2 regions of the Thermosyntropha tengcongensis genome follow, and region 1 is predicted to be linked to the other one. Evidence: predicted binding sites of a transcription regulator. Region 1 holds the regulator's gene; the other holds the start of a gene.
The links. Region 1 encodes NrdR, which represses ribonucleotide reductase genes. Its sites were predicted from a motif close to CACNANATNTNGTG; they were not measured.
Positions count from the first base shown of each region.

Region 1 (10,470 bases):
AAGCCTGGGCAATTATGTGGGAATATATGAAGAACCATATGAAATGTTTGGCAAGCTTATGTCTATTCCTGATGAGCTTATTATAAGATATTTTGAGCTCTTAACCCGCGTGCCTATGGAAGTTATAAATACATACCGGACAGGTATGGAAAAGGGAGAGCTTAATCCGCGTGATGTTAAGATGAAACTGGCCAAAGAGATTATTACCATGTACCATAACGCAGAAGAGGCAGAAAAGGCAGAAGAAAGATTTAAGCTGGTATTTTCCAAAAGGGATATACCTGAGGATATACCGGAAGTGAAAGTAGAAGAAGATGAGATATGGCTGCCTAAATTCCTGTATGAAAATAATATGGTGCCTTCTACCAGTGAAGGCAAGCGTATGATAAGCCAGGGAGCAGTAAAAGTGGATGGGAATAAATACGAAAGCGAAAACCTGGTGGTAGACCGTTCCCTGGTAGTACAGGTAGGCAAGAGAAAGTTTGTGCGTATCCTTAAATAAAAGCAAGCGTCGGGCAGGATTGAGTCCCGACGCTTTTGCTTAATATCCCCTTTTTAAAGATTTCAGCACCTTGCCCATTTCATCCAGATGTCCTTCAAAAAAGATGGCATGCCCTTTTATATTATTAAATTCCGGAGATATGATATTTATGAAGGTAAATCCTGCATCTTCCAGCTGTTCGCGAGTCAGGCTGCGCAGGGTTTTAAGCTGGTCAGCTGTAACTTTGGGAGTTATGCAGTAGATTTCCCTTCCTTTGGAGTTATATAGAATAGTTGCCACTAAAGTGCGCATATTTTCACCTCACTGTTTATATATTTGTGCGATTTTTTATTGCAGGCCTGTGTTTTAACATTATATGTAGAAACAAAAAAATTAAAACGTAAAACGCTTTTCTTCCGTTTTACGTTTTAATCCAGTTTCAGCGTTTTTTTAGCTGTTCGTATAAAATGGCAGCCAGGCCGGTAGATTTGCTCTGGCTTATTTTTTTGGCGTATTCGTCAAATAACATGCCTTCAAAGGTATCCATGGCAAAACTGTAATCAATAAGCCCGCTGCGCGGGATGGTTGCCCGCATAGACTGCAGGACTTTGCTTAAAAAAACGCTTTCCAGTTCCTGACAGGCTGCATATAATTTTTGGTTGTCTTTTTCTTTTAGAGCTGCATTTAACTTTTGTTCAAAGCTTTTTTTGTCAGCAGATGAAGAAATATCCTTAATATAGGAAGGAGAATTTGCCTGGCTTAAGGTACCTGTCATATTTATTTTCATTTTACTTTCCCTGCCTTACTGTTATCTTCTCAGGTTGCTGGCAGTTTGCAGCATTTCATCTGATGACTGGATTACTTTGGAATTTATTTCATATGCTCTCTGGGCAGTGATGAGGTTTACCATTTCTTCTACAATCTGCACATTGGACATTTCCAGGTAACCTGCTTCCAGATAAATGGTATTATCTTCTTCAGGATCCCAGTCTATCGGATCGCCTGAGTTGGCTGTAGCTGCCAGCAGGTTGGAGCCTATCTTTTGCAGTCCAGATGGATTTGTAAATTTAACAAGTTCAATCTGGCCTGCCTCTACTGGTTCATCGCTTCCCGGCAGCATATAGGTTACTCTGCCGCTTTTGTCGATTACTATGTCATAGGCTCCTTCTTCCAGTGGTTCCACTCCTATTATTTTGTAGCCGTCCGAAGTTACCAGGTTTCCTTCCGCATCAAGCTTTAATGCCCCATTGCGGGTATAAAGCGGTTCATCTCTCCCGGGTACTTCCACCTTGAAAAATCCGGGACCTATAATGGCAACATCCAGCGGGTTATCGGTAGACTGCAAACTGCCCTGGGAAAACAGGGTGGTGATGGCTGCCGGTTTGACTCCCAGGCCTACCTGCATTCCTGCCGGCTGATTGGTATCCTCGGTAACGGCTGGCCTTTTTATAGTTTGATAAAGGAGATCCTGAAATTCTACCCGCTGTTTTTTGAAACCAGGGGTATTAACATTGGACATGTTGTGGGCAATAGTGTCTACATTGAGCTGCTGGGCATACATGCCTGTACTTGCGGTATAGAGAGACCTCATCATAAAAATTTTTCCTCCTTCAAGGATGGTTTAAGGTTCAGTGCTTCAGTCGATCAGCACTGATGTGGGCCCCTCTTTTCGAGTCCAGCCCATTTTAACAATATATATCATACTATATTATCGTTAAAAAAAGAATTTTATTTAGCATAATTTTTATCGTTTTCAATTTTGGCTTCTAAGGGGGAAACTTTCATTTCCGCTTTTCATATATTAAAAATAAACACATAAGGGAGAAGGGGGATAATCGTAATGATTAAAATTTCTGACCTTAAAGCCAGGGATGTCGTTAATGTTTTGGATGGTAGAAAATTAGGGAATATAATTGATATAGATCTGGATTTGGAAAACGGCAGGGTAACTGCTTTGATACTGCCGGGAAGGAGCCGGGGGTTAGGTATTTTCGGCCGGCGGGAAGAGCTGGTAGTACCCTGGGAAAAGATTGTCCGCATAGGAAGGGATGTTGTGCTGGTAGAGGTGCCAACTGTAGCCGAAATAGATGGACGCAGGAGGACTTATCTGCTGGATGAAGACGATTTTTAACGGGAGAGTTGAACTAAATATTTTATTCCTGCATAATAAGCTAAAGAATGTTTTAAGGGGTGGTATAGCATGCGCTGCCCTTACTGTGGTGAATATGAGAGCCGGGTAGTAGATTCCAGGGCCAGTGATGATGGGACCTGCATAAGAAGGCGAAGGGAGTGCAACTCCTGCCGGAAGAGGTTTACTACCTATGAGAGGATAGAGGAAAGGCCGCTTCTGGTTATAAAAAACGGCGGCCACCGCGAACAGTTCAATCGGGAAAAAATCCTGAACGGCATTACCAGGGCCTGTGAAAAAAGGCCGGTAAGTATGGAAGAAATTGAAAGTATAGTGGCTGATATAGAAAGAGAGCTCAGGGACAACTATGACCGGGAAGTCAGCAGCAAAGCTATTGGTGAAATGGTAATGGACAGGCTTAAAAAAGTGGATGAAGTGGCCTATGTGCGTTTTGCTTCCGTTTACCGCAAATTTACTGATTTAGACAGTTTTATAAAGACTATTGAGCAGATGAAAGAAAAGTAGAAAGAAAGGATGCTTTTATGAAGAAATGGATATGGCATAATAAAGGTGAAATCGTTTATATCACTTTGCCCTCCTGGCGGGAGCGGGGGGTTGATGTGCTTTTTTCATCCCGCAGAGGAGGAGTAAGCGAAGGGGCTTTTTCTTCTCTTAACCTGGGGCTGCATGTCGGCGATGAAAAAGAGAGGGTAATTGAAAACCGGCGCAGGGTTTTGGAACTGCTGGGGACAAGCCTTGATAGCGCGGTTTGCTGTGAACAGGTGCATGGAAGCGAAGTGGCAGTGGTAGGAAAAGAGCAGATAGGGTGTGGGGTTTTAGATTATGGCACTTCCCTTCGCGGTTTTGATGCCATGGTTACTGATGAGCCTGGCCTTTATCTCATGACTTTTTATGCCGACTGCTACAGCCTGTATTTTCATGACCCGGTCAACAGAGCAATTGGACTTGCCCACAGCGGATGGAAGGGAACTGCAGGCGGTATTGCTGCAAGGACAATAGAAAAGATGCGGGAAGTTTTTAAAACCTCTCCTGCTGAACTGGAGGTTTTCATAGGGCCAGGGATTGGAAAGTGCTGTTTTGAAATAAGTACGGATCTGGCAGGGAGGGTGGAAAAGGAACTTGGATATTTGGGCAATTTTATAATAGAAAAGGATAATTTACTGTACTGGGATTTGAAGGAGACAAATTGCAGGCTGCTTGTAGAAAACGGAATAAAACCGGAAAACATAATTGTCTGTGATATGTGCACTGCCTGTCACAGCGAATATTTCTTTTCCTATCGGCGGGATAAAGGGATTACGGGAAGGATGGCTGCTGTTGCTGGTATCCGGAAGTGAGGTGGTAGGCTTGTTTAATAACAGGATTCTGGTAGTTGATGATGAAACTCACATTGTGGAGCTGGTTAAATTCAACCTGGAAAAAGAAGGCTTCAAGGTGCTGGAAGCTTATGACGGCCTGACGGCTGTCGAAATGGTAAAGAAGTATGTGCCTGACCTTATTATACTTGATATCATGCTTCCCGGTATGGATGGCCTTGAGGTATGCCGCACCCTGAAGCAGATGCCTGAATACTGCACTATACCTATTATAATGCTTACTGCCAAGGGTGAAGAGATTGATACGGTTTTGGGGCTGGAAATGGGAGCTGATGATTATATCAAAAAACCTTTCAGCCCCAGAGAGATGGTGGCCAGAGTAAAGGCACGGCTCAGGGCGCTAAAGATACTGCAGGCGGAAAAGGCTATGGGGAAAAAGGCTTATGTTTTTAAAGATTTAACCGTAGTCCCCGACCGGTATGAAGCGTTTCTGGGAGAAGAAAAGCTGGACCTTACACCAAAGGAATTTGAGCTTTTAAGTTTGATGGCTTCCAACCGGGGCAAGGTTTTTACGCGGGAAGCCCTCCTGGAAAAGGTATGGGGATATGAATTTTCCGGCGATACGCGTACGGTTGATGTACATATAAGGCATTTGCGGCAGAAACTTAAGGATGATTCCAGCTATCCCCAGTATATTGAGACTGTAAGGGGGGTAGGCTATAAATTTGTAGATAATGAAGGATAATATACTGGATATGGGGGAAGGGGTTTATGCTGAATCTGATGAACAGCAGCCGAAAGGTACAGACTATCATTGACAGCATGATTGATGCGGTCATAATTTTTGACCCTGATGAAAACATAATTATGGCCAATAAGGCGGCTGAAAGCCTGTTTCTGGTAAAAGAAGGCGGGCTTTTGGGGCGCAGGCTGACAGAGATAACGGAGAATGAGAAAATATCCTGCATGATAGGACAGGTGATAAAAACAGGCAAAGAAGTATTTACCGAAACTGAGATTATTCCCGGGACTTATATATACCGCGTACATGTAGTTCCGATAAAGGATGATGACGGCAGGATTGAAGCAGCGGTAGCCGTTTTTCATGATGTTACCGATGCGAGAAATTTTGACCAGATGCGCTCAGAATTTGTAGGGAATGTTTCCCACGAGTTGAGAACCCCTTTAACCTCGATAAAGGGATTTGTGGAAACCCTGCTGGATGGAGCTATGGAAAACAGCGATACCTGCCGGCGTTTTCTCACTATAATCGAGGCCGAAACCCAGAGGCTTACCAGGCTCATAGATGACCTTTTGAACCTTTCGGCTATTGAGTCCAAGGAGAGGATAATAAGGCCCAAGCCGGTCTGTGTGCAGCATGCTATACGGGGAGTTATGAATATATTAGGGCCCCAGATTACGGAGAAAAAGCTGTGTGTCGAACTTATATGCTCTCATAATCTGCCCCGCATCTATGCAGATGAGGATCTTTTTGGACAGGTTATGATAAACCTTCTGGACAATGCTATAAAATATACCCCCAGGGGGGGAACTATAACTATAAGGTGCCGGCAGCGCGACAGCCGGGTAGTTATTACGGTTACCGATACCGGCGTAGGGATACCTCATGAAAGTATCCCCCGCGTATTTGAAAGGTTTTACCGGGTAGACAAGGCAAGGAGCCGCAATCGGGGAGGAACTGGAGGAGGAACGGGCCTGGGGCTGGCTATAGTAAAACATATAGTGGAATCTCACGGCGGGGAAGTTTTTGTGGACAGTGAAATAGGTAAAGGTTCTACCTTTGGAGTAAGCTTTTTAGCAGTATAAATGAAACAGGGCAGGTGAAATAATTTGAATCATCTGGAGCACAATTTGAAAAATGTGAGGGAGAGGATAGAAAAAGCCTGCCTTAGGGCAGGGAGAAACCCGCAGGATGTCACTCTGGTGGCGGTGAGCAAAACGGTGGATATTGAAACAGTAAAAAGGGCTTATGAGCTTGGGGTAACCCATTTTGGAGAAAACCGGGTGCAGGAGCTTAAAAGCAAAATCCCTCTTTTGCCGCAGGCGAACTGGCATATGATAGGCCGTTTGCAGACTAACAAGGTAAAAGATGTAGTGGGGAAAGTGGTGCTTATTCATTCCCTGGATCGCTGGCATCTGGCAGAAGAAATAGATAAAAGGGCTAAAATGCTTAATATAAATGTTTCGACACTTTTACAAATTAATGTGGCGGGAGAAGAACAAAAGGCAGGAATTTCTCCGGATGATGTAGAATATTTTTTAGGATCGATTGGCCAGCTTGCCAATATTCGCATTTTAGGCTTTATGACAATGGCTCCGCTTCTTGATGACCCGGAAGAGGCACGTCCTGTTTTTAGAGAGCTTGCCCATCTCAAGCAGAAGTTTTCAAAAAAAGATTATCCTAATGTAGAATTGAAATATCTTTCCATGGGCATGTCGCAGGATTTTGAGGTAGCAATTGAAGAGGGAGCCAATATTGTACGCATTGGAAGCTCAATTTTTCATGGGGAATAAATGTTTAGGAGGTAGAAAAATGTCTTTGGCTGACAAGTTCTGGAAGTGGCTTGGTGTGCAGGAAGAAACTGAAGAGAGGCTGGCTTTGCCTGAACCTAAAGAGGAAACAGCCAAAAACCCCAGGAATATAGTAAGCCTGCACGGAAATAAGACTATGAAGGTAGTCGTGTGTGAGCCGGAAAGTTTTGATGAAGCACAGACCCTGGCTGACCACCTGAAAAACAGGAAACAGGTCATACTTAATTTTGAAAATACCAGTCCGGATATTGCCCAGCGGATAATCGACTTCCTGAGTGGAACTACCTATTCCCTGGATGGCCACAGCCAGAGGATAGGCCCGCATATCTTTATATTTACTCCCAGCAATGTGGAGATTGCCACCGACCACCGGGTGGTAATCCGCCGCCATGGGCTTGGCACTTCCTGGGGAGGCAGCAAATAAGTGAATAAGACAATAGGTATTATAGGGTGCGGGAAAATGGCTTATGCCATAGCGAAAGGTCTTTTTTCCGCTTCTTCTTTTTATCGGGGAGACCTGGTAGTAAATGATATTGATGAGAAAAAAACAGAAAGGTTCCAGACAGAACTGGGAGCCAAGAAAGCTGATTTAACCTCTCTTATTGACAAAAGCCAGATAATTATTTTGGCGGTAAAGCCGAACCAGGTGGAAAATGTTCTGGAAAAAGGGCGGGGCTTCTGGAAGGAAGATAAGCTTTTAATATCAGTAGCTGCTGGCATAAAGACATCATTTATAGAAAAAATATGCGGGATTGCCATTCCTGTGGTAAGGGTTATGCCCAATACTCCAGCCTTGATAGGAGAAGGGGTGGCAGCTTTGTGCAGAGGCGAGTTCGCGGGAGCTGAGCATCTGGATACCGCGGATAAGATTTTTTCTTCCCTGGGGACCACCCTGGTAGTGGAGGAAAAAATGATGGATATGGTTACGGCAGTGTCAGGAAGCGGGCCGGCTTATTTTTATCTGGCCGCAGAAGCGATGATAAACGCGGGGGTACAGATAGGGCTCGACTTTGAAACTTCCCGGCTTCTGGTTTTAAATACCTTAAAAGGAAGTGCTGCCATGCTGGAGAAGACGGGCGAGCACCCTGCCCTTTTGAGGGAAGCTGTCTGCTCACCAGGCGGCACTACTATAGCTGCCGTGCGCAAGCTTGAAGAAAACGGCATACGAAAGGCCTTTTTCGAAGCGGTAGAAAGCGCATATCGGCGTTCGTGTGAACTGGGAAAGGAATAAGAATTGGGAGGAACTTAAAGTGCGATTGATTTTTGAAGTTCTGGATACGGCTCTTTATGTTCTGTCATGGCTGGTTATTATCCGCTGTATTTTGTCTTTTATAAGGCATGACCCTTACCAGCCGATAATAAAATTCATCTATGATGTAACCGAACCGGTAATGAAGCCTTTTAGAAGCTTGATTCCAGCAGCAGGGGGATTTGATTTTTCGCCTATCCTTGTGCTACTGGCTATTTATTTTTTGCAGGGACTGCTGTGGAAAATATATTATATGTTTTTATAGGAGAGTTAGGGTATGAAACAGGGGAAGCTGGAGCTGCTGGCACCAGCCGGCAAATGGGAAGTAGTAAAGGCTGTGGCAGAAGCGGGAGCTGATGCTGTCTATGCAGGCGGCAAGCGCTTTAATATGCGCCTTTTGAGGAAAGATTTCAATTTTACCGATGAAGAGCTTTATGAGGTAGTAAACTATCTGCATGACAGTGGAAAAAAGCTTTATGTTACCGTCAACAGCCTGTACTATGAGGATGAAATAGAAAAAGTAGGAGAATATCTTTTTTATTTAAAGGAGATAGGAGTAGATGCGGTAATTATCCAGGATACAGGCCTGGTATCGATCATTAACCGTTTTAATATCGGAATTCCTTTTCATGCCAGCGTGCAGATGGGGATAAATAACAGCGGGGCGGTAAAGTGGCTGGAGAGTTTGGGGTTTAGCCGGGTTATTCTTTCCAAAAACCTTTCCCTCAAAGAGATAAGGGATATAAGCCATAACACTTCTTTAGGTATTGAATTTTTTATACACGGGGACATGTGCATATCCCATACCGGACAGTGTTACATGAGCAGCTTTATTGCCGGCGAGAGCGGAAACCGGGGAAGATGTATAAAGCCGTGCCGCTGGCCTTATTATCTGGAAGAAAACGGACAAATAGAAAAAGAAAGATGGTATTACCTGGCTCACAATGACCTGTGCCTTTATCCTTATTTGAAGGAATTGACAGAAGCAGGGGTTACCTCTTTTAAAATAGAAGGCAGGATGCGAAGTGCGCACTATTTGGCCCACCTGGTAAGCATATATAGAAAAGCCCTGGACCGCATAGAAAAAGGGTATGCTGACTATGATGAAGAAAGAAGAGACTATGAAAAACTTTATACCGGAAGAATAAGGGATTTTACGAGCGGCAGCCTGTTTTCCAAAATAGACCGGGAGGCTATAGGCCTTACCGGGGAAAGAGAGCCTTTTTTCCCTACTGCACCGCGTGAGCTTAAGGAGCTTGCGGGTGAAGACAAAGGCATTCCATCATATAGCGGAGGATGTATTGAGGAGATAACCGTTAAGGTAGGTAGTCTTTCCGGATTCAAGACGGCTCTGGAAAATAGAGTTTCCCGTATAGTAATAGGTTTGGAAAAATTCCGCTCCCCTTATGTTAGCTGGGAGCTGGAAGATATAGAAAAAGCCCTGGCTATGGCCTCATCTTGTGAAAGCCGCATTTTTATAGAACTTCCCCGTATCATGAAAGATGAGGACAAGGGTTTATATGATGACATGAAAAAACTCAAAGGCTTATCTTGCCTGGCTGGCTTTATAGTGCATGATGCGGGAAGTTTGCAGATGCTTAAAGATACAGGGAAAGAAATAATAGCTGGCTGGGGGCTTAACACGAGCAACAGTGAAGCTATTAAACTGCTTAATAATGAGGGGATAAAGCGCATATATCCTTCTTTGGAATTGAAATATAAGGATTTGGCTGACCTGCTTGCCAGATACAGCGAGATTGAACTCCTGGTACAGGGGCCGCTTTGTGGAATAATTACCGATTTTTGCATTCCCGGAAGCAGGGAAGGAAGCAGTTTTGGCTGCAAGCAGTGTAGGGACAAAGATTATGCTTTGTATGACGAACTGGGGAACCGTTACCAGGTAGCTAATGATTACAGCTGCCGCAGTTATATTTTTTATCCCCATGAAATATGTTTGCTTCCTTATCTGCCTGTTTTGGCTGCCGCCGGCCTTAAATATATAAGGATAGACGGGCAGTTTTATGATGATGAAAAGCTTAAGAAGGTTATAGGTATTTATAAGACAGCAGTTAGCCAGCTTAAAAATGGCGATTTTAATCCCGCAGGCGAAATGAAAAAAATTTTAGAAATGTTTCCCGGAGGCTTGACTTCACATCCCCTTTTTTAGATGGGGTTAGACAGGAGAGGAGGTAATATTTATGCTTACACCGATGGAGATAAGGAACCAGCATTTCAGCCGGGGTATGCGGGGGTTAAAAGAGGAAGAGGTAAGGAATTTTTTATACCAGGTGGCGCAAAACTATGAATCCCTTTACAGTGAAAATGCCAAGCTAAGAGAACAGATTCAGCGTCTGGAATATGAACTGGCCAGATACCGCAAACTGGAAGAGACGATGAATAACAGCCTTATTTTGGCCCAGCAGGCTGCCGAAGAGTATAAAGCTAATGCCCGCAAGGAAGCTGAATTTATTCTGGAAAATGCCAAACGCAGGATTTCGGAAATGCTTTTTGTATATCAGGAAATCGTAAAACGGCTTAATATTTTTAATGCAGAGATAAAAGCACAGCTTAACAGCGAACTGGAGCTTCTGGAAAAAAATCAGCGCAAAATCGATGAAATGGCAGAGTTTTTCTACAGCAAGGATATAAAAGAGATTATGGAAAAGCTTGAAAAAATAAGCCTGAAGGAAGATGGAAATGATAAAGATAACAGAAGTTAGCG
Region 1 is NZ_AP042437.1:1,292,587-1,303,056, reverse strand. Features, by position in the region: gene tyrS (tyrosine--tRNA ligase) at 1-502, shown strand, start outside; gene ACZ42E_RS06200 (hypothetical protein) at 542-793, opposite strand; gene ACZ42E_RS06195 (rod-binding protein) at 921-1,268, opposite strand; gene flgG (flagellar basal-body rod protein FlgG) at 1,290-2,075, opposite strand; gene ACZ42E_RS06185 (YlmC/YmxH family sporulation protein) at 2,322-2,612, shown strand; gene nrdR (transcriptional regulator NrdR) at 2,682-3,134, shown strand; gene pgeF (peptidoglycan editing factor PgeF) at 3,152-3,967, shown strand; gene ACZ42E_RS06170 (response regulator) at 3,978-4,691, shown strand; gene ACZ42E_RS06165 (sensor histidine kinase) at 4,718-5,773, shown strand; gene ACZ42E_RS06160 (YggS family pyridoxal phosphate-dependent enzyme) at 5,798-6,481, shown strand; gene ACZ42E_RS06155 (cell division protein SepF) at 6,501-6,923, shown strand; gene proC (pyrroline-5-carboxylate reductase) at 6,924-7,730, shown strand; gene ACZ42E_RS06145 (YggT family protein) at 7,750-8,013, shown strand; gene ACZ42E_RS06140 (peptidase U32 family protein) at 8,026-9,915, shown strand; gene ACZ42E_RS06135 (DivIVA domain-containing protein) at 9,947-10,468, shown strand; gene ACZ42E_RS06130 (DUF167 domain-containing protein) at 10,446-10,470, shown strand, end outside.

Region 2 (10,470 bases), 700 kb from region 1:
TAACATCCTGCCTTAAAGCTGAAATCTCAGCCTGCAGCTTCTCTTGCAAATTTATCATCTTTAACAGGCTTTCCGCCATCGTCTCAAAATTTTTCAAAAACTCAAACTCCAATACATCTATCTTTTCTTCCATAGAAATAACCAATTCCGCCACTCTGGCTACATCTTTTTTGGACGGCACCGGCACGTGTTCCATATATTTATCCAGGCTCTGGCGTATTACCTTTTCGGTATTTAAGTTGTATTCCAGCACTTTATCCAGATAGTCAACAAAAGTCTTGGTGCTGATAACTTCTTTCATCGCATTGGCCCAGGTTTCTTCCATCCTGAAGTACATCTCTTTCCACAAATCGCTGAAATCTGGCATTAAAATCTCATCTTTTCCCTTTCCAAAACCATTTTTGCCCTTGTTTTCTTCTGGCATTTCGTTACTCCTTTCGGGTAAATTTTCAGATTATTTAAAATCACCCTCAATTAGCAAACAGCGCGGAAAATCAGAGTTAGCTGATATATCCGCGCTTTTTTATTATTTTAAAGCTTTTAAATACTATTTGTCTTCCATTTTCTTTGATAACTCGTCTACCTTTTTCTTTAACTCATCTACAGCACTGACATAAGTCGGAAAATTAGCATTCTCTAACGCTGAAGCGACCGCTTCTTTTACCATATTCTGCAGGTCCATCTGGTTCTTCTTAACCTGCTGCAGCATCTCCTCAATTATCTTGGTACTCTCTTCACGAGCTGTCTTGCGCTGATCCAGATATTTCCTTATCATATTTTCGGCCTGTTCCTGGCTCCAGGACATGCTTCCCAGGGCTACCAGCCACATATCCCAGTACTTCTCCAGGGCAGACTCCAGCATAACAAAAGATTTCTCCATACTCTCCTTGGCATTTAACATAAATAACCCTCCTCCTTAATGCAATAAATATAATACTAATAATAATTTTCTATTATAGTTATCTGAAAATAAGCACCCCCCTTGATCTATTAAAAAATGGAATGGGAAAAAGTTACAAAATTCAACAGAGAGTGATTGAAAAATTTACTAAATACAGGGTGCGAATAATGAAATGACATCAACAGTATATGTGAACTCTATTAATAAAATGACTGCTAATGAAAAGTGTGCGGGAAAAAATAGCAGGAAATAATAGAGAAGATATATGCGGCAAGATTTCTGCTTATACTGCAATAAATTATTCCCCTTTAAGAATATAGTAATATCTCCTCTTCTTTTTAGCAAGCACATTTTGGTAAAAAAATAGTAAATTCCCGGTTAGGTTCTAATTAACCGGAAATTTACCAGGCTTTTAAATATTTGCTATTTTAACCAGTTCCACATACTCCCGGCATTTCAAAGCCATATTCTGCAGCTCTTCGCTGCTGTAAGGCTGAATATGCTGATAACTTCCCTTTAACGCATTCTCAGGGGCAAACTGCTGTAAAGTATATCGGGCAGCACCTCTGATACACTGAGCTATCCTCTCTATATCTTCCTTTTTGTGCAGCCCTGGTACCACCGTAGTCCTGAACTCCACATCTATATCCGCATCCATCAATATTTTTATACTGTTTCTCACCTTCATAAAAAGCTCCCGCGTTATATTCCCACAGGCTCTGGCATAAACGTCAAAATCCAGGGGAGCTTTTATATCCATAGCTATATAGTCTACCAGCCTTTTTTCTATAAGCATTTTCAGCATTTCAGGATTTGTCCCATTAGTATCCAGTTTGACCAGCAAATCATAATTCTTGACCTTCTCTATAAAATCAGGCAAACCAGCATTTAAAGTAGGCTCGCCTCCGCTTATGACCAGGGCATCCAGAAAACCCTGCCTTTCTTCAAGAAAAGCCAAAATCTCTTCTTCCGTGATAAACTTCTTTTCTCTCCTGCTCGGCTTTATCAAAAGGTGGCCATTATGGCAAAAAGGACAGCGCAGATTGCAGCCGTAGGTAAAAACTACCGCTGCAATCCGGTCCGGATAATCAAGTAGGCTCTGTTTTAATAAAGCTGCAAATTCCATCTGACATCAACCCAGCAAAGCTTTATCAAAAGATTTCCGGTTCTGGAACTCTGCCTGCTTGCCTGCATTCCACTGGTCTACCGGCCTTAAATAGCCTACCACCCGGGAGTAGACTTCACAACTAGTCTGCTTGCCTTCAGCTGCACATACCGGGCATACCGGCTTCTTGCCGTTCAAATACCCATGGCTCGGGCATACGCTGAAAGTGGGAGTAAGCGTAAAATACGGCAGATGGAACTGTTCGCATATTTTTTTAACCAGCCTTTTGGCAGCTTCCGGCGAAGGTGCCGACTCGCCCAGGAAAACATGGAATACAGTCCCTCCCGTATAGCGGGTCTGCAGTTCATCCTGCAGCTTTAAAGCCTTAAACAGGTCATCTGTATAATATACCGGGAGCTGGGTAGAATTGGTGTAATAAGGTTCTGCTCCCCTCCTGTATTCTTCCTCATTGGCCACAATTATATCCTTAAACTGTTCCTTATCCTTGCGGGCAATGCTGTAGCTTACCCCTTCCGCCGGGGTAGCTTCCAGGTTATATATGTCACCGGTTTCTTCCTGGTACTGCTGCAGGCGTTCACGCATAAAATCCAGAACTTCTTTGGCAAATTCCATGCCTTCAGGAGTTCCGATATCCTTGCCCATAAAGTTGAGGCAGGCTTCATTCATGCCGATAAGCCCGATAGTTGAAAAATGGTTTTTCCAGTACTGCCCAAACCCTTCTTTTACATTGCGCAGGTAGAACTGGGAGTAAGGATAAAGGCCAGCTTCAGTAAGGTTTTCCAGGGTTTTGCGCTTTATCTGCAGGCTGTTTTTGGCCAAATCCATCACATGTGCCAGCCGTTCAAAGAATTCCTGCTTGCTTTTGGAAAGATAGCCTATACGGCTCATATTTATAGTTACAACTCCAATAGAACCGGTCAAAGGATTGGCTCCAAAAAGGCCTCCGCCTCTTTTCCTCAATTCCCGGTTGTCAAGGCGCAGCCGGCAGCACATGCTCCGCGCGTCTTCCGGCCTCATGTCAGAGCCAATAAAATTGGAGAAATAGGGTATGCCGTATTTAGCTGTCATCTGCCATATTTTATCGTAACGGGGATTATCCCAGTCAAAATCTTCCGTTATATTATAGGTAGGGATGGGGAAGGTAAATACCCTTTCTTCGGCATCCCCTTCCATCATAACTTCCGCAAAAGCCTGGTTAAACATGTCCATTTCTTCCTGAAACTCGCCATAGGTGGCATCCATATACTTGCCGCCTATGATTACCGGCTCATTTTTCATAAATTCCGGCACTTTTAAGTCTAAAGTGACATTGGTGAAGGGAGTTTGAAAACCTACCCGGGTAGGCACATTCATATTGAATACAAATTCCTGCAGACACTGCTTAACCTGCTTGTAGTCCAGGTTATCATAGCGGATAAAAGGAGCCAGCAGGGTATCGAAGTTGGAAAAAGCCTGCGCCCCGGCAGCTTCTCCCTGCAGGGTAAAGAAGAAGTTTACAATCTGCCCCAGTATGGAACGGAAATGTTTGGCCGGCTTGCTGGCCACCTTGCCTCTTACCCCTTTAAACCCTTCCATCAAAAGATCCCTTATATCCCAGCCTACGCAGTAAACTCCCAGTATCCCCAGGTCATGAATATGAAAATCACCGCTTATGTGAGCTTCCCTTATTTCCGGGGGATAAATCTGGTTAAGCCAGTACTGGGATACCAGTATGGAAGAAATGTGAAAATTCATGCCCTGCAGCGAGTAAGTCATGTTGGAGTTTTCTTTTATCCGCCAGTCATTCTTTTCCAGATAATCGGATATAATTTTATTATTGGCCAGAAGCTGGCTTGCTTCCCGCATATCCTGCCTCTGTTTGCGGTAAAGTATGTAAGCCTTGGCAGTTTTGTAATGCCCGTTCTTTACCAGAACCCTTTCTACCAGATCCTGAATATCTTCTACGGTGGCAATCTCATCCCCATTTACATACTGGGCTATTTCCACCACTTTCTCGGTCAGCTCCACCGCCAGGTTATAATCTTTTCCGCCTACTGCCTGCGCTGCCTTCCAGATAGCCTTGGTTATCTTTTCTTTTTCAAACGGAACTATGCGGCCATCCCTCTTTTTAATCTTTGTAATGTCCATTCCTCTTCCTCCTCAGATCAAAGAAGATTTAGCTTGCTTTTTGCCACTATATATTGTGGTCATTTTAATAAACTGCACTATATAGTGTATATCATGGGGCACAGTTCAGCAAATACCAGCCAGCAAGTTTTTGGTTCATTATTTTTGTTTTTCTTTTTATTCCTCTCCATTTTATTTCCAGCCACAGGAATATGAAAGGCAAAACAGCCTTAAGTTTCACTTTTCTTTACCCAAAAAAGACAGGGAATTAAATTATAAAACAAAACAAGCAGCTGGAAAAGGTCTTTTTTAAAAAACAAAGAGGGGACAGCTAACTGTCCCCTCTTTAAAAACCTTCTTATTCTCCCTTGATTTTCCTGTCCAGCAAAGCCTGCACGGTAAGCGGAAGCCCGAACAGGTTGATAAAGCCGGCAGCGTCTTTATGGCTGTACATTTCACTGGCTCCAAAAGTAGCAAGATCTTCATTGTAAAGCGAATAAGGAGACCAGGAGGCTACCGCCTGACAGCTTCCCTTGTACAGCTTTACTTTAACCGTACCGGTCACCGTTTTCTGCGTTTCTTCCACAAAAGCATCCAGCGCGTATCTTAATTTGCAGAACCAGTTGCCGTCATAAACAAGTTCCGCATAGGTGATAGCCATTTCATGCTTGAATTTGAGGGTGCGCCTGTCCAGGGTAAGCCTTTCCAGCTCATCATGGGCAGTATAGAGTATCGTACCGCCAGGTGTTTCATAAACCCCTCTCGATTTCATACCTACCAGCCTGTTTTCTACCATGCTCACAATACCTACGCCATTTTCACCGCCGATACGGTTTAATTCAGCCAAAAGCTCCACTGGCCCGTATGCTTTGCCATTTATCGCTACCGGCACTCCCTTTTCAAAGCTTATTTCCAGATAGGTAGGTTTATCAGGCGCTTTTTCCGGGGGAACCGTCAATACATAAAGGTCATCTTTAGGTTCATTGGCAGGATCCTCCAAATCGCCGCCTTCATGGGATATATGCCAGAGGTTGCGGTCCCGGCTGTATATTTTCTCTTTAGTGACCGGAACATCTATCCCGTGTTTTTTGGCATAATCAATCGCATCTTCCCTGGATTTTATGTCCCATTCCCGCCAGGGGGCAATAATCTTAAGATCCGGATTTAAAGCTTTGACCCCCAGCTCAAATCTTACCTGGTCATTTCCTTTGCCGGTTGCTCCGTGGCAAACAGCTATGGCTCCCTCTTTTTCCGCAATCTCTACCATCTTTTTGGCAATAAGCGGCCGTGCAAAAGAGGTTCCCAGCAGGTACTTTTTCTCATAAACAGCTCCTGCCTTTAAAACCGGGAAAATATATTCCCGCACGAATTCCTCCTTTAAGTCTTCCACATATATCTTGGACGCCCCGGATTTGATAGCCTTTTCTTTTATATTGTCCAGTTCTTCTCCCTGTCCCAAATCGGCACAGAAAGCGATTACTTCATAACCGTAGTTCTCCTTGAGCCAGGGAATAATTATAGAAGTATCCAGTCCTCCCGAATAAGCTAAAACTACTTTTTCCATAAAATCTGCCTCCCAAATTAATTCTACATAATAACCGCCATAATCGCCTTATGGGCATGCAGCCGGTTTTCTGACTCATCAAAAACTACCGACTGCGGCCCATCCATAACCTCATCAGTTATCTCTTTGCCCCTTTTCGCCGGCAGGCAGTGCAGGACAATCGCATCCTTGGCTGCCAGGCTCATAAGTTCGGCATTTACCTGGTAAGGCCAGAATTTCTTTTCCTTTTCCTCGGCCTGTTCTTCCTGCCCCATACTGGCCCATACATCAGTATACACTATATCGGCTCCTTTGACAGCTTCTTTCGGGTCATTTACCACCCACAGCCTGGCCCCGGTAGCTTTGGCATCTTCCCTGGCTTTTTCAAGAATCTCCCTATCCGGTTCAAAACCGGGCGGAGTTGCAACCACCACATCCATTCCCACTTTGGCACCGCCAAAAAGCAGGGAGTGGGCCACATTGTTGCCATCTCCCACGAAAGCACACTTAAGGCCTTTTAAAGTACCTTTGTGTTCCTGAATAGTCATCAAGTCCCCTATAATCTGGGTAGGATGCAGAAGGTCGGTAAGCCCGTTTATCACCGGAACATCAGCATGATAAGCAAGTTCCAGGACTTCCTCATGGGAAAAGGTGCGGATCATTATGCCATCTACCATGCGGGAAAGCACCTTGGCTGTATCCTTTATCGTCTCTCCCCTTCCCAGCTGGATATCCCGCGGGCTCAAAAACAGGGCATGCCCTCCCAGCTGATACATACCTACTTCAAAAGCTACCCGGGTGCGGGTAGATGACTTCTGGAATATCATGCCCAGAGTCTTTCCTTTCAGGTAATGGTGTTCAATCCCTTCTTTCTGCATCTTTTTCAGGGCATGTCCTACCTCAAGAATATAGGCTATCTCCTCTACGGTAAAATCATGAATACAGATAAAATCCCGCCCTCTAAGCCGGTCATCAATCTTGAACATATTCTCCTCTCCTTTACTCCTGCCAGATTTTTAAAGCCTCTTTCAATATATTTACCGCCTGGTTTATCTCCGCTTCACTTACAGTCAAAGGTGGAACCATGCGCACCACATTAGGTCCTGCCCCAACAAGGAGCAGACCTTGCTGCCGGCATATATCGATAAGCCCTTTTACCTCCCCTGTAAATTCAATCCCCAGAAGAAGCCCCTTGCCCCTTACTTCCTTTATGCGGCTGTCCGCTATTTTTTCCAAAGCCTTGCGCAGCATTTCCCCCTTTTTTTCTACTTCATTTAAAAACTCTTCCCTTTTTACTATCTCTACCACCTTTCTGCCCACTGCGCAGGCCAGGGGATTTCCGCCAAAGGTAGAGGCATGGTCTCCCGGGGCAAAGCCGGAAGCCGCCTTATCAGTCGCCAGCATAGCCCCAATAGGGAAGCCTCCCCCCAAACCTTTAGCCAGGGTCATTATATCAGGCTTTACCCCATAATGTTCAAAAGCGAAGAATTTGCCGGTTCTTCCTATACCTGTCTGCACTTCGTCAAAAATGAGAAAAATTCCTTCCCGGCTGCAGATTTCCCGCAAAGAGCGCAGGAAATTTATGTCAGCCGGCCTTATTCCCCCTTCACCCTGCACAGCTTCCACCATTATCCCGGCTACCGTATCATCAAGCAGCTTTTCCACTGAAGTTATATCATTATACTCGGCATATAAAAATCCTTCTAAAAGCGGGGCAAATCCTTCATGATATTTCTCCTGCCCGGTAGCTGCCAGAGCTCCCATGGTGCGCCCGTGAAAAGAGTTTTTAAAAACTATTATTCTATTCCTTTCTGGATGTTTCTGCCGGTAAAAATATTTGCGGGTAAGCTTAATCGCTGCCTCATTAGCCTCTGCCCCGCTGTTGCAGAAGAAAACCTTGTCAAGGCCGGAAAGCCTGGTTAATTCTCCTGCCAGCTCCACCTGCGGCTCTATCCAGTACAGGTTGGAAACATGCCACAGCTTCTGGCTCTGCTCCCTTATAACCTGTACCAGTTCCTCATGGCAGTGACCCAGCGCGCAGGTAGCTATGCCGGCCACAAAATCCAGATACTGTTTGCCATCAGCATCCACCACATAAGAACCTTTACCCTTAACCAAAGCTATCGGAAAACGGCCGTAAGTGGCCATAATATTTTCCTGTCCTTTATCGATAATCCCCTGGTTAGCCATCAAGGTTTCCCCTTTCTCCTATTCATTGATTACCATCGTGCCTATTCCGCGGTTAGTAAATATCTCAAGAAGGATAGCATGGGGAACGCGTCCATCTATAATGTGCGTCCTTCCAACACCGCCGCTCACCGCTTCCACGCAGCATTTTATTTTGGGCAGCATGCCTCCCCTTATTACCCCTTCTTTTATATAGGTTTCTACTTCACTTACCTTGAGTACCGATATGAGGGATTCCGGATCAGCAGGATCCCGCAAAAGGCCGGGCACATCAGTGAGCAGCACCAGTTTGTCTGCCTTCATGGCCACGGCAATTGCCGCTGCAGCCAGGTCAGCATTAATGTTATAGCTCTGTTTTTTGGCATCCATGCCGATGGGAGCGATTACCGGTATATATCCATTTTCTATTACGGTTTCAATTATCTGCGGGTTTACACTCCTTACCTCCCCTACAAATCCGAGCTTGCCGGAAGGATCAATAGGACCGGCCTTTATAAGCCCGCCATCCTTTCCGGAAATGCCGATAGCTTTCCCGCCGCTGGCTTCAATACCAGCCACAATCTCCTTGTTAACCTTGCCTACCAGCACCATTTCCACTATTTCCATGGTATCGGCATCAGTCACCCTTAGCCCTTCCACAAATTCGCTCTTCAGGTTTAACCTTTCCAGCATCTGGCTTATTTCCGGCCCGCCGCCATGTACCACAATCGGATGCATGCCTACATATTTCATGAGAACGATATCCTGCATGACCTTATCTTTAAGCTGGCAGTCGGTCATGGCTGCCCCGCCGTATTTTATGACCACCTTCTTGCCGTAGAATTCCTTAATATAAGGCAGGGCTTCCACCAGTATTTCCGCTTTTTCCATTGGAGTGGCTACCATTTATATTACCCTCCCATCAAGTCCGGTATTCTGCATTTATGCGCACATATTCATAAGAAAGGTCGCATCCCCAGGCAGTAGCGGAAAAACCCCCGGATTTCAAATCTACTCTTATTATCACCGGGTCCTTATCCAGCTCTTTTCTTGCCCTATCCTCATCAAAAACGAGCCCCATCCCGTTTTCCGCCATCTTTTCGCTTCCCAGATAAACATCCACCCTGTAAGGGTCAAAATCAGCTCCTGAATACCCGGCAGCCGCCAGAATCCTTCCCCAGTTGGCATCTCTTCCGAAAACTGCCGCTTTGGTAAGATTGGAAGATACAATAGAACGGGCAATAAGCCGGGCATTTTCCTCATCAGGAGCATTCACCACCTGCACTTCTATAAGCCGGGTAGCCCCTTCCCCATCCCGGGCAATCATCTTGGCCAGGTTTATATTCACAAAATCAACCGCTTCCTTAAACTTTTTAAAATCGGGGGATGTCATATCATCAATAAGCTTGTTGCCGGCAAGCCCATTGGCCATGATAAGCGCCATGTCATTGGTGGAAGTATCCCGGTCCACACTTATCATGTTGTAGGAAATATCAGCTGATGACTTTATAATTGCCTGCAAACATTCAGCCGTAATTGCCGCGTCGGTAGTTATAAAAGCCAGCATAGTCGCCATATTCGGATGAATCATGCCTGAACCTTTAGCTATCGCTCCAATCCTTACCGGTTTGCCGTCAAGCTCTATCTCCACCGCGATTTCCTTGGCCACCAGGTCAGTAGTCATAATGGCCAGAGCTGCCTCATGTCCCCCGTCAGCGCTTAAAGCCTCCCTGGCCCTTCTTATCCCATCCCTTATCTTGTCCATAGGCATAAATACCCCTATAACTCCGGTAGAAGCAACCAGGACATCCTCCGGCTTTATATGCAAAAGTTCCGCGGTAAGGCTTGCCATCTCCAGGGTATCGGCTACCCCTCTCTCGCCGGTGCAGGCATTGGCATTGCCGCTGTTTACCACAATAGCCTGCGCTTCTCCATTCTCCAGATGTTTTCTGGTTATATCCACACAGGCTGCCCGCACCTTATTGGTAGTAAAAACGCCGGCTGCCCTGCACTTAACATCGGAATAGATAACTGCTACATCCCTTTTCCCTTTTTTCTTGACCCCGCAGCATACCGCCCCCGCTTTAAAGCCTTTAGGGGCAGTTATGGAACCTTCTATGACTTTCATGCTTTCTCATCCTCCTCCATTAACTGGCAAAATGTTTAGGGAAATAGCGGAGCCAGGTTTCTTAAGCCTTTACCTTCATCTATCCCCAGAACCAGGTTTAAATTCTGGATAGCCTGTCCTGAAGCTCCTTTGACCAGATTGTCTATGGCGGAAACTATAATCCCTTTTTTTCTCTTTTCATCAGCATAAACCCCTATATCTATGAAATTGCTGCCGGTTACCCACCTGGTATGCGGCATAATCCCTTCAGGCAGTATGCGGACAAAAAACTCATCTTTATATTTTTCATTAAGAACTGTTCGCAAATCTTCTTCCTTTACCCCTTCTTCAAGCTCTACATAAATGGTGCTCAAAATCCCCCGGCTCATGGGAATAAGGTGGGGGGTAAAGACCATATCCACCTTACAATCAGCTGCCTTTTCAAGTTCCTGCAGTATTTCCGGAAAGTGCCGGTGATTGCCTACCCCATAGGCCTTAACCCCTTCATTTACCTCACAGAA
Region 2 is NZ_AP042437.1:1,991,269-2,001,738, forward strand. Features, by position in the region: gene ACZ42E_RS09610 (hypothetical protein) at 1-424, opposite strand, end outside; gene ACZ42E_RS09615 (phasin family protein) at 548-901, opposite strand; gene ACZ42E_RS09620 (anaerobic ribonucleoside-triphosphate reductase activating protein) at 1,314-2,027, opposite strand; gene ACZ42E_RS09625 (ribonucleoside triphosphate reductase) at 2,034-4,154, opposite strand; gene ACZ42E_RS09630 (argininosuccinate synthase) at 4,492-5,697, opposite strand; gene argF (ornithine carbamoyltransferase) at 5,721-6,662, opposite strand; gene ACZ42E_RS09640 (acetylornithine transaminase) at 6,676-7,866, opposite strand; gene argB (acetylglutamate kinase) at 7,885-8,748, opposite strand; gene argJ (bifunctional glutamate N-acetyltransferase/amino-acid acetyltransferase ArgJ) at 8,765-9,970, opposite strand; gene argC (N-acetyl-gamma-glutamyl-phosphate reductase) at 10,006-10,470, opposite strand, start outside.
Region 2: a site for NrdR is predicted at 4,199-4,212, ahead of ACZ42E_RS09625 (ribonucleoside triphosphate reductase). Genes of this name have one in related genera too.